Regions from separate parts of the Pseudomonas sp. AC239 genome, predicted to be linked through region 3. Evidence: predicted binding sites of a transcription regulator. Region 3 holds the regulator's gene; each other region holds the start of a gene.
What was found. Region 3 encodes FliA, which starts transcription of late flagellar genes. Its sites were predicted from a motif close to CTAAAGTTTNNNNNNNNNNNGCCGNTAA; they were not measured.
Positions count from the first base shown of each region.

Region 1: the regulator FliA is predicted to act here: its motif matches at 1,158-1,185, upstream of ACZ0AZ_RS04260 (methyl-accepting chemotaxis protein).
Region 2: the regulator FliA is predicted to act here: its motif matches at 1,024-1,051, upstream of ACZ0AZ_RS10625 (methyl-accepting chemotaxis protein).

Region 1 covers NZ_OZ409864.1:929,557-932,831, forward strand. The annotation lists gene ACZ0AZ_RS04255 (MFS transporter) at 1-1,019, opposite strand, end outside; gene ACZ0AZ_RS04260 (methyl-accepting chemotaxis protein) at 1,352-3,275, shown strand, end outside.
Region 2 covers NZ_OZ409864.1:2,304,855-2,308,129, reverse strand. The annotation lists gene ACZ0AZ_RS10635 (lipocalin family protein) at 1-561, opposite strand, end outside; gene ACZ0AZ_RS10630 (hypothetical protein) at 591-845, opposite strand; gene ACZ0AZ_RS10625 (methyl-accepting chemotaxis protein) at 1,127-3,019, shown strand; gene ACZ0AZ_RS10620 (DUF924 family protein) at 3,127-3,275, opposite strand, start outside.
Region 3 covers NZ_OZ409864.1:3,706,492-3,709,766, forward strand. The annotation lists gene flhF (flagellar biosynthesis protein FlhF) at 1-109, shown strand, start outside; gene fleN (flagellar synthesis regulator FleN) at 226-1,056, shown strand; gene fliA (RNA polymerase sigma factor FliA) at 1,053-1,793, shown strand; gene ACZ0AZ_RS16890 (chemotaxis response regulator CheY) at 1,961-2,332, shown strand; gene ACZ0AZ_RS16895 (protein phosphatase CheZ) at 2,351-3,139, shown strand; gene ACZ0AZ_RS16900 (chemotaxis protein CheA) at 3,193-3,275, shown strand, end outside.

The DNA.
Region 1 (3,275 bases), 2.8 Mb from region 3:
GCGTACACCACGATCGCCGAGAATGCCGACGCCAGAATGAAGCCGATCACCACGCTGAGAATGCTGGTCCAGAACAGATCGACATGCGGCAGGATCAAGGTGAATGGCGCCACCCCCAGGATGGAAAACCAGATGACTGCCTTGCGCCCGATCTTGTCGCCAATCGGCCCGCCGAAGAACGTCCCCGCCGCCACTGCGCCCAGGAAAAGGAACAGATGCAATTGCGAACTGGCCACCGACAGGTCGAACTTCTCGATCAGGTAGAAGGTGAAGTAGCTGGTAAAACTGGCCATGTAGAAATACTTGGAGAACACCAGCAGCCCCAGCACCACCAGCGCACTGGTCACCCTGCCCTTCGACAAGCCGTGCGTCGCCGCCTGGCCGGCCTTGAGCTTGAACAGGTTGAGGTGATTGGCGTACCAGCGGCTGATGCGGTACAGCACAAACAGCGCAAACACTGCGAACAGACCGAACCACGCCACATTGCCCTGGCCGAAGGGAATGATGATCGCCGCCGCCAGCAACGGGCCGAACGCGGAGCCGGCATTGCCGCCCACCTGAAAGGTCGACTGCGCCAGACCAAACCGGCCGCCCGAGGCCAGCCGCGCAACACGCGAGGCTTCCGGGTGAAAGGTCGACGAGCCGATACCAATCAGCGCCGCCGCCAGCAGAATCAATGGGAAGCTGCCGACCACCGACATCATCAGAATGCCGATCAAGGTACACACCGTGCCCGCCGGCAACAGCCACGGTTTGGGGTGGCGATCAGTGTGGTAACCGACCCACGGCTGCAACAGCGACGCGGTCAACTGGAAGGTCAAGGTGATCAGGCCGACCTGGGTGAAGGTCAGGCCATAGTTGGCCTTGAGCATCGGGTAGATCGACGGCAGAACCGACTGGATCAGGTCATTGATCAGATGCGCCAGCGCCACCGCGCCGATGATGCGCATCACCAAGGGGCTGCTTTGCGGAGCAGCGGTCGCCGAGGCAGCGGCGGTCTGAACGTTGCTGATAGCCATGGAAAATTCCGGACAGCAGATGGGGGCCCGCAGGCAGGTGCGTCAATGTGCCATTTTTCGGTGCGCTCGCGCTATCCCCTTAGGCAGCTAACTAACTGACTGGTCGTCGAGCAAACGGTGATAGCGCAACGCCATGGTCTGAATCTTGCCTTGCTTCTGCCCTTGAACACGATCGCCTTACAAAGGCGCTCGACAATGGGAAGTTTCGCTACAGAGCCGGCCTACAGAGCGGGCATGGGTGAACTTTCGAGGCCTTTTAGAGGGCACAGGTCGCAGCCGCAAGGTTCGCGATGCACGCCAATGGTGCGTGGTGTCCAGAGGAGTCATGAGGCATGCAGGCTTTCCTTTCACCGGGGATCAAATTGCTGGGGCGGTTTGGCTTCGCAGGTAAATTCCAATTGTTGTTTCTGCTGTTCATTCTGCCGCTGGCCGGCAGCCTGTTGATGATCGGCCATGACTATCGCGAGAAGCTCAATCTGATCTCCGGCGAACGTGCCGGTGTGCGTCAATTGCTCGCGCTGGATGCGCTGGACAACCTGCTCGCCGCGCAACGCGACCGCGCCGCCCGCTGGCGCGCCACCGAGACCAATCGTCAGCCGACACCGGCCACCCTCGCCGCCATGGCTGCCTTCGATGGCGTGCAACCGGCGGTGCTGCAAGCCACCACCGAGCTGGGCAATGCCCTGAACCAGCAAGGCGCCGACGGCGCAATCCTCGAGCGCTATCAGGCGCTGCAAACCGCACTCAATGGCCTTGATTCGAAAAGCCTTAGCAGTGTCGGCTGGTGGCCGGACGGTTATGACCGCTTCACCAATGCCCTGGGCGCGCTGCAAGCGTTGCGCGAGCAGATCGTCATGGACAATCGCCTGACCCTCGCGCCGTGGCTGGAAACCTACCTGCTGACGCAAATATCCACACAACATGCGCCGGACCTGATCGAGCGGGTCGGGCGTCTCGCCGCAGTCGGCCAGGCTTCGGTCGTTTCCGGGCAGTTCACCCTGCAGAGCCGCCTGCAGTTGCGCGACCTGCGCAGTCGCATCGGGGACGCCCGCGAGCAACTGGTGAAAACCGCCGGCCTGCTGGAGGCGCGTCTGCCAGCCGAGCTGCAAGCCTGGGCTGGCCAGTATCACGACAGCCTGAAACACCTCGACAGCGGCCTGAAAGTCCTCGACGACGGTGTGTTTGGCGGCAGCATCAACCTCAAGCCAGAGGACTTCGAACGCAGCCTCGACGCGCTGCTCACCGACCTCGCTTCCCTGCGCCAGCAATCCCTGGTCGCGCTGGATCAGCGGCTTGATGCGTATTACAGCTCGGCGATCCGCCAGTTCATTGTTGTCGCCGCAATCTTCGGTTGCCTGCTGTTGGCCGCGTTGTACCTGTTCGTCTGCCTGCAAGCCTCGATCCGCCGCAGTGCCAGCGGCATCACCTTGCTCGCTGAGGCCTTGCGCGACGGCAACCTGAGCCTGCAAGTGCCGGTGGTGGGGCGCGATGAGCTGGCAGCGATCAGCACCGCGCTCAACGTCGCCGTGGTGCAGCTGCGCAGCAGCATGCTCGGCGTCGACCACGAGACCTCGCAGTTGAGCAACGCGGTGCGCAGCCTCAACCAACACTCCAGCGGCGCGCTCGGTGAAGTTGAGGCGCAGCAGTTGCAGATCAGCCAGATCGCCGCTGCCGCCACGCAATTGGCCGCGACCTCGCAAGGCGTCGCGCAGAGTTGCGAACAGGCTTCCGGCAGCGCCCAGCAAACCCGGCGCATCGCCGCCGACAGCAGCCGCGACAGCCAGCGCACCACGGCCAGCATTCAGCAGCTCAATCAGCGCCTGAACGACACCGCCGCGGCGCTGGGCCGGGTCAGCGAGCAAGGCCAGCAGATTCAACTGGTCGTGGACACCATTCGCGGCGTCGCCGAGCAGACCAACCTGCTCGCACTCAACGCCGCCATCGAAGCCGCCCGCGCCGGCGAACAGGGTCGCGGCTTTGCCGTGGTCGCCGACGAGGTGCGCAGCCTCTCGCAACGCACGCAATCGTCCACCGCGCAGATCGCCGGCACCGTCGACAGCCTGCGCGCTACGGTCAACGAAGCGGTGAGCCTGATGGAAGCCGCGTGCGGGCAGGCGCAGTCGGATGCCGAAGCGGTCACCGGCCTCGGGGAACGTCTGGGTGAAATCGCCAGCGCCGTGCAGAGCGTAACCGACACCCTCGCGCAGATCGCCACGGCGGTTGAAGAGCAGGCGAGCACCGCCGATGAAGTCAGCG
Region 2 (3,275 bases), 1.4 Mb from region 3:
CGTCTTGGCCATCTGCCGGTCCGACGCGCGCCAGATCAGGCGTGTGGTGTCGTAACCCTGCTGACGCGCCTTGCTCAGCAATTCTTCGCGTACCACACCGTTAACGGTTGGCGTGCGTGACAACAGCCACATGTACTTGCGACTCGGGTCGCCGACGATGGCGGTCTTGTAATCGTCGCTGACGTACAGCACCCAGTACTCGCCCTTCGCCACGCCCGGCACCAGGCGCGAGAACCAGTTATCGAATTCGACCCAGAGCTTGTCGGTCTTACCCGGCACCTGTGGATAAGCCGTGCCTTTGGCCTCTTCCCACTGCCACTCCGGGGTCAGGCAACGGTTGAGCACGCCGACGTTACCGTCAGGCTTGAGGGTGTAGTGGGCTTCGGATTGCGCGCAGTGGCGCTGAAAGAACATCGGCAAGCGTGCCAGTTCATACCAGGTGCCCTGATAACGCTTGAGATTGACACTGTCGACGGTCTTGGGCGCCAACGGGTCGACGCCGGAAGTGGCGCAGCCAGCCAGTACCAGGCCAGCGAAAAGGATCAGCAATAACCGCTTCATTTTTTTCTCCGTGGGCGCGAAGCCCCGGTTTACTTCAGGCCTTGGCCGGAAAACATCAGCACTTTGTCACCGGCGTACTGCACGCTGATAAAGCTGTTCTTGTCGCCCCAGGTGCAGCTGGACATACCGAGCGCGCCCGAGCAATCGGTGGGCTTGCCGAGGAGGGTTTCCACTTCGGACTTGGCCATGCCGGCCGAGAGCTTGGAGTAGTTTTCCTGATTGACCTTGCTGCATGCGGCCAACAGCACGCAAAACGACAGCAGGGCGATAGATCGCAGCGACATGGTGAAACTCCTGAAACGAGGGGGGATGGCATGGTGCCAACCAGAAGCTTAGAAGAGAAAAGTGTCATCTGGTTCCGTGCCCGAACGCCTATTTATCAGCCCGCCCGTCTGGCTTTTGCCGATAAATCAAAAACTTTGTGAAGCTGTCGAGCATTTCGTCGACTTTCCCCGCAAGCGCCTAATCTTTGGCGCGGCGCGGTCGAAATAAGAGCAGCGCAACGCTGCCGAATATGGCAAATTGCCGCCCTTTCCTGACCAGCCCCTTCGCGGTAGTTCATTCGATGACCAGAAACATGAAATTCAGCCACAAGATTCTGCTGGCTGCTGCCCTTGTGGTGGCCGTTGCGTTCGCCTGTTTCATCTTCTTCAACGACTATCGCCAGCGTCAGGCCTTGAGCAGCAGCACCGAAGCGACCATGCAGGAGCTGGGCAGCCTGACCACCAGCAACATCCAGACCTGGCTGGAAAGCCGCATTCAGCTGCTGCAATCGCTGTCGCAGCAAGTCGCCGTTGACGGCAACGCGCCCGCCAGCCTCAAGCGCATCATTGACCTGCCCGCCTACACCGGCAATTTTCAGCTCAGCTATTTTGGCGGTGCCGACGGCGTGATGTTCTCGGTGCCGGCCGGCAACCGTGCGCCGGACTACGATCCACGGGCGCGCGGCTGGTACAAAGCCGCCAATAGCGCACAGCAGACCATCGTCACCGAACCGTACATCGCCGCTTCGTCGGGCAAACTGGTGATCACCGTCGCCACCCCGGTGCAGCGTCAGGGCCAGATGCTCGGCGTCGCTGGTGCCGACATTGATCTGACCAGCGTCAGCGCGATCATCAACTCGCTGAACTTCGGCGGCCACGGTCATGCATTCATCGTCAGCGCCGAAGGCAAGATCCTGATCCACCCGGACAGCAAGCTGGTGCTCAAGTCCCTCGCCGAGGCCTATCCGAACGGCGCGCCTCAAGTCAGTCCGGGCCTGAAAGAGGTCGAGTTCGACGGCAAGACCCAGTTGATTTCCTTCACGCGCGTCAACGGCGTGCCTTCGGCTGACTGGTACGTGGCGCTGGTGCTCGACAAAGACACCGCGTTCTCGATGCTCAGCGAATTTCGCACCTCGGCGCTGATCGCCATGGTCATCGCCGTACTGATCATCATCGGCCTGCTCGGCATGCTGATTCGCGTGCTGATGCAACCGCTGCTGACCATGGGCCGCGCGATGCATGACATCGCTGAAGGCGAAGGCGACCTGACCAAGCGCCTGGTGATTCACGGCAACGATGAATTCGGCGCGCTGGGCACTTCGTTCAACCGCTTCGTCGAACGCATTCATACGTCGATCCGCGAAGTGTCCTCGGCTACCGGCCAGGTCAACGAAGTCGCTTTGCGCGTGGTCGCGGCATCGAACTCGTCGATGTACAACTCCGACCAACAGGCCAGCCGCACCAACAGCGTCGCCGCCGCGATCAATCAGCTCGGCGCCGCCGCCCAGGAAATCGCACAAAACGCCGCCCTCGCCTCGCAACACTCCAGCGATGCGCGCAGCCTCGCGGTCGATGGCCAGCAGGTGGTGGATAAAACCATTCAGGCCATGCAGCAACTGTCGGCAAAGATCAGCGACTCCTGCGGCAACATCGAAACCCTGAACAGCAACACGGTGAACATCGGCCAGATTCTAGAGGTGATCACCAGCATCTCGCAGCAGACCAACCTGCTCGCACTCAACGCGGCTATCGAAGCTGCGCGCGCCGGTGAGGCCGGTCGTGGCTTCGCCGTGGTCGCCGACGAGGTACGCAACCTCGCGCACCGCACCCAGGATTCGGCGCAGCAAGTGCAGAAGATGATCGAAGAGTTGCAGGTCGGCGCGCGCCAGGCGGTGACCATCATGACCGAGAGCCAGCGCGAGAGCGAAAGCAGCGTCGGCATCGCCAACCAGGCCGGCGAGCGCCTGGGCAGCGTGACCCAGCGTATCGGCGAAATCGACGGCATGAACCAATCGGTAGCCACCGCGACCGAAGAACAGACCGCCGTGGTCGAGTCGATCAACGTTGATATCAACGAGATCAACACGCTGAATCAGGAAGGGGTGGAGAACCTGCAGGCGACGTTGCGCGCCTGTTCGGATCTTGAGCAGCAAGCCGCGCGGTTGAAGCATCTGGTCGGCAGCTTCAGGATTTAAGCTGCGGCCTCAGGCCTCTTCGCGAGCAGGCTCGCTCCCACAGTGGAATGCATTTCAATTGTGGGAGCGAGCCTGCTCGCGAAAGCGGCATAAGCCGCACTGAAGATTCAGAATCTTGAACCGGGCCTGGACAGAAACTCCAATTCCTCAGCCGTAGACTCTCGCCCCAACACCGCATTGCGGTGCGGAAATCTTCCAAAACGGGCAATCACCTTCCGATGCCGCTCGGCATAGTCCAGGTTATCGGCAAACACCG
Region 3 (3,275 bases):
GCTGGTCAGCCGCGCCGTCAGCGTGCAAATGCAGGAAGAACCCAGCGAAGAAGCCATGGCTGACATGTTCGCTGATATCTATCACAGCCCGACCAAGCAGGTTGGCTGAGGTAATCATGAACAGTTTTTGTACCTACATCGATGGTCTGCCACGCATTGTTCCGATCAGGAACGCGCAGCCAGTAATGTGGCCTCCGTCTATGCAAGACAAGGTAAAGAAATAACATGGGCAGCATGCATCCCGTACAGGTGATCGCGGTGACCGGCGGCAAAGGTGGCGTCGGCAAGACTAACGTGTCAGTGAACTTGTCGCTGGCGCTGGCAGAGCTTGGCCGTCGGGTCATGCTGCTGGACGCCGACCTCGGCCTGGCGAACGTCGACGTTCTGCTGGGGCTGACACCCAAGCGCACACTGGCCGACGTCATCGAAGGCCGTTGCGAACTGCGCGACGTGCTGTTGCAGGGCCCGGGCGGGATTCGCATCGTGCCGGCGGCCTCCGGCACGCAGAGCATGGTGCACCTGAGTCCTGCGCAGCACGCCGGCCTGATCCAGGCGTTCAGCGACATCGGCGACAATCTCGACGTGCTGGTGATCGACACCGCTGCGGGCATTGGTGACTCGGTAGTCAGTTTCGTGCGCGCCGCCCAGGAAGTCTTGCTGGTGGTCTGCGACGAGCCGACTTCGATCACCGACGCTTACGCGCTGATCAAGTTGCTCAATCGCGACTACGGCATGAACCGCTTCCGCGTGCTGGCCAACATGGCGCAGAGCCCGCAGGAAGGGCGCAACCTGTTCGCCAAGTTGACCAAGGTCACGGATCGCTTTCTCGACGTCGCCCTACAATACGTCGGCGCCGTGCCGTACGACGAAAGCGTGCGCAAGGCAGTGCAGAAGCAGCGCGCCGTCTACGAAGCCTTTCCCCGTTCCAAGTGCGCGCTGGCCTTCAAGGCCATCGCCCAGAAGGTCGACACCTGGCCGCTGCCGGCCAACCCGCGCGGGCATCTGGAATTTTTCGTCGAGCGTCTCGTGCAGCAAACCGCAGGGCCTGTGATATGACCGCCAGTGGCATGAATCTTTATAAAAAGTCGGCGCGTGACGCGCAATACGAATTGATCGAGCGCTACGCGCCACTGGTCAAGCGCATTGCCTATCACTTGCTGGCACGCCTGCCGGCCAGCGTGCAGGTCGAAGACCTGATCCAGGCCGGGATGATCGGTTTGCTCGAAGTCTCGACCAAATACGACGCCAGCAAAGGCGCCAGTTTCGAAACGTACGCGGGCATTCGAATCCGCGGCGCGATGCTCGATGAAGTGCGCAAAGGGGACTGGGCGCCACGCTCGGTTCACCGTAATACCAGGATGGTCAGCGACGCGATTCGCTCGATTGAAGCTAAAACCGGCCGTGACGCTAAAGATCACGAGGTTGCGGCCGAACTCCAATTGAGTCTCGACGATTACTACGGGATTCTGAATGACACCTTGGGCAGCCGCCTGTTCAGTTTCGACGACCTGTTGCAGGACGGCGAACACGAAGGGCTGCACGAGGATGGCGCGAGTGCTCATATGGAGCCGTCACGCGATCTGGAAGATGAACGCTTCCAGTCGGCGCTGGCGGACGCGATTGCCAATTTGCCGGAGCGTGAGCGACTGGTGTTGGCGCTGTACTACGACGAAGAGCTGAACCTCAAGGAAATCGGTGAAGTCCTTGGCGTCAGTGAATCGCGGGTCAGCCAGTTACACAGCCAGTGCGCGGCCCGTCTGCGGGGGCGTTTGGGGGAGTGGCGAGCGCGCTGAAGGCAGTGTGGGGACACTGCGAAACGAGGCTGGTGCGGTGATGAACGGCGCCGGTCTCGATCCGTTGTGCTCCAGACAAACTTCGAGTGCTATGCCGATTGATTGAAGTGGCGCGTCCAGGTGCTGGGCGCGTTTAAGACTGCTTGGAGGTCGAATTGAACAAAGACATGAAAATCCTCATCGTTGATGACTTCTCAACGATGCGGCGGATCATCAAGAACCTGCTGCGCGATCTTGGGTTCACCAACACCGTCGAGGCCGACGATGGCGTCACCGCCATTCCGGTGCTCAACAGCGGCAGCATCGACTTTCTGGTAACGGACTGGAACATGCCGGGCATGACCGGTATCGACCTGCTGCGTCACGTGCGCGCCGATGAAAAACTCAAGCACCTCCCGGTGTTGATGGTGACTGCTGAAGCCAAGCGCGAGCAGATCATCGAGGCCGCTCAGGCCGGTGTGAACGGTTACGTAGTCAAACCTTTCACGGCTCAAGCGTTGAAAGACAAAATCGAGAAGATTTTCGAACGCATCGGCTGATGAATGCGCGGGGGAGCTATGGAGCATAACGAATCATCACAGGGCGATTTCGAATCGACCCTGAAAAAACACGCAGTCGAACTGGTCGAGAGCCTTGAAAAAGGCAAGTTCGGCGACGCGGTGCAACTGATCCATGAGCTCAATCAGACCCGTGACCGCGGCCTGTATCAGGAAGTGGGCAAGCTCACACGTGAACTGCACAGTGCGATCGTCAATTTCCAGATCGATCCGCACATGCCGCAGGCTGAGGAAGTGTCGCAAATCACCGACGCCACCGAACGCCTGGGCTATGTGGTCAAGCTGACGGAAGCCGCGGCCAACCGCACCATGGATCTGGTGGAAAGCGCCACGCCGGTGGTCAACAGTCTCGCTGATGAAGCGCAGACCTTGAGCGCCGATTGGGGCCGCTTCATGCGTCGCGAGGTCGGGGCTGAAGAGTTCCGCGAACTGGCGCGCCGGGTCGACGGTTTTCTGTCACGCAGCAGCACGGACAACCGTGCGGTGTCGAGCAACCTCAACGACATCCTGCTGGCTCAGGATTACCAGGACCTCACAGGTCAAGTGATCAAGCGTGTGACCCAACTGGTCACCGAAGTCGAAAGCAATCTGCTCAAACTCGTGCTCATGGCCAGTCAGGTCGACCGCTTTGCGGGCATCGAACATGACCGCGCCGCAATGCTTGCTGAAAAAGATCCACAAAAACATCTCTCGCAGGGTGAAGGTCCGCAGATTCATGCCGATAAACGAGAAGACGTTGTGTCCGGTCAGGACGATGTGGACGATTTGTTATCCAGCCTTGGATTCTAGAGTTTCGGAATTCGGGTTTTTTGGGTTTTTAGACCTGTAGGAGCACCCCATTAATGAGCTTCGGCGCCGATGAAGAGATCCTTCAGGATTTCCTGGTTGAGGCCGGCGAGATTCTTGAGCAACTGTCCGAACAACT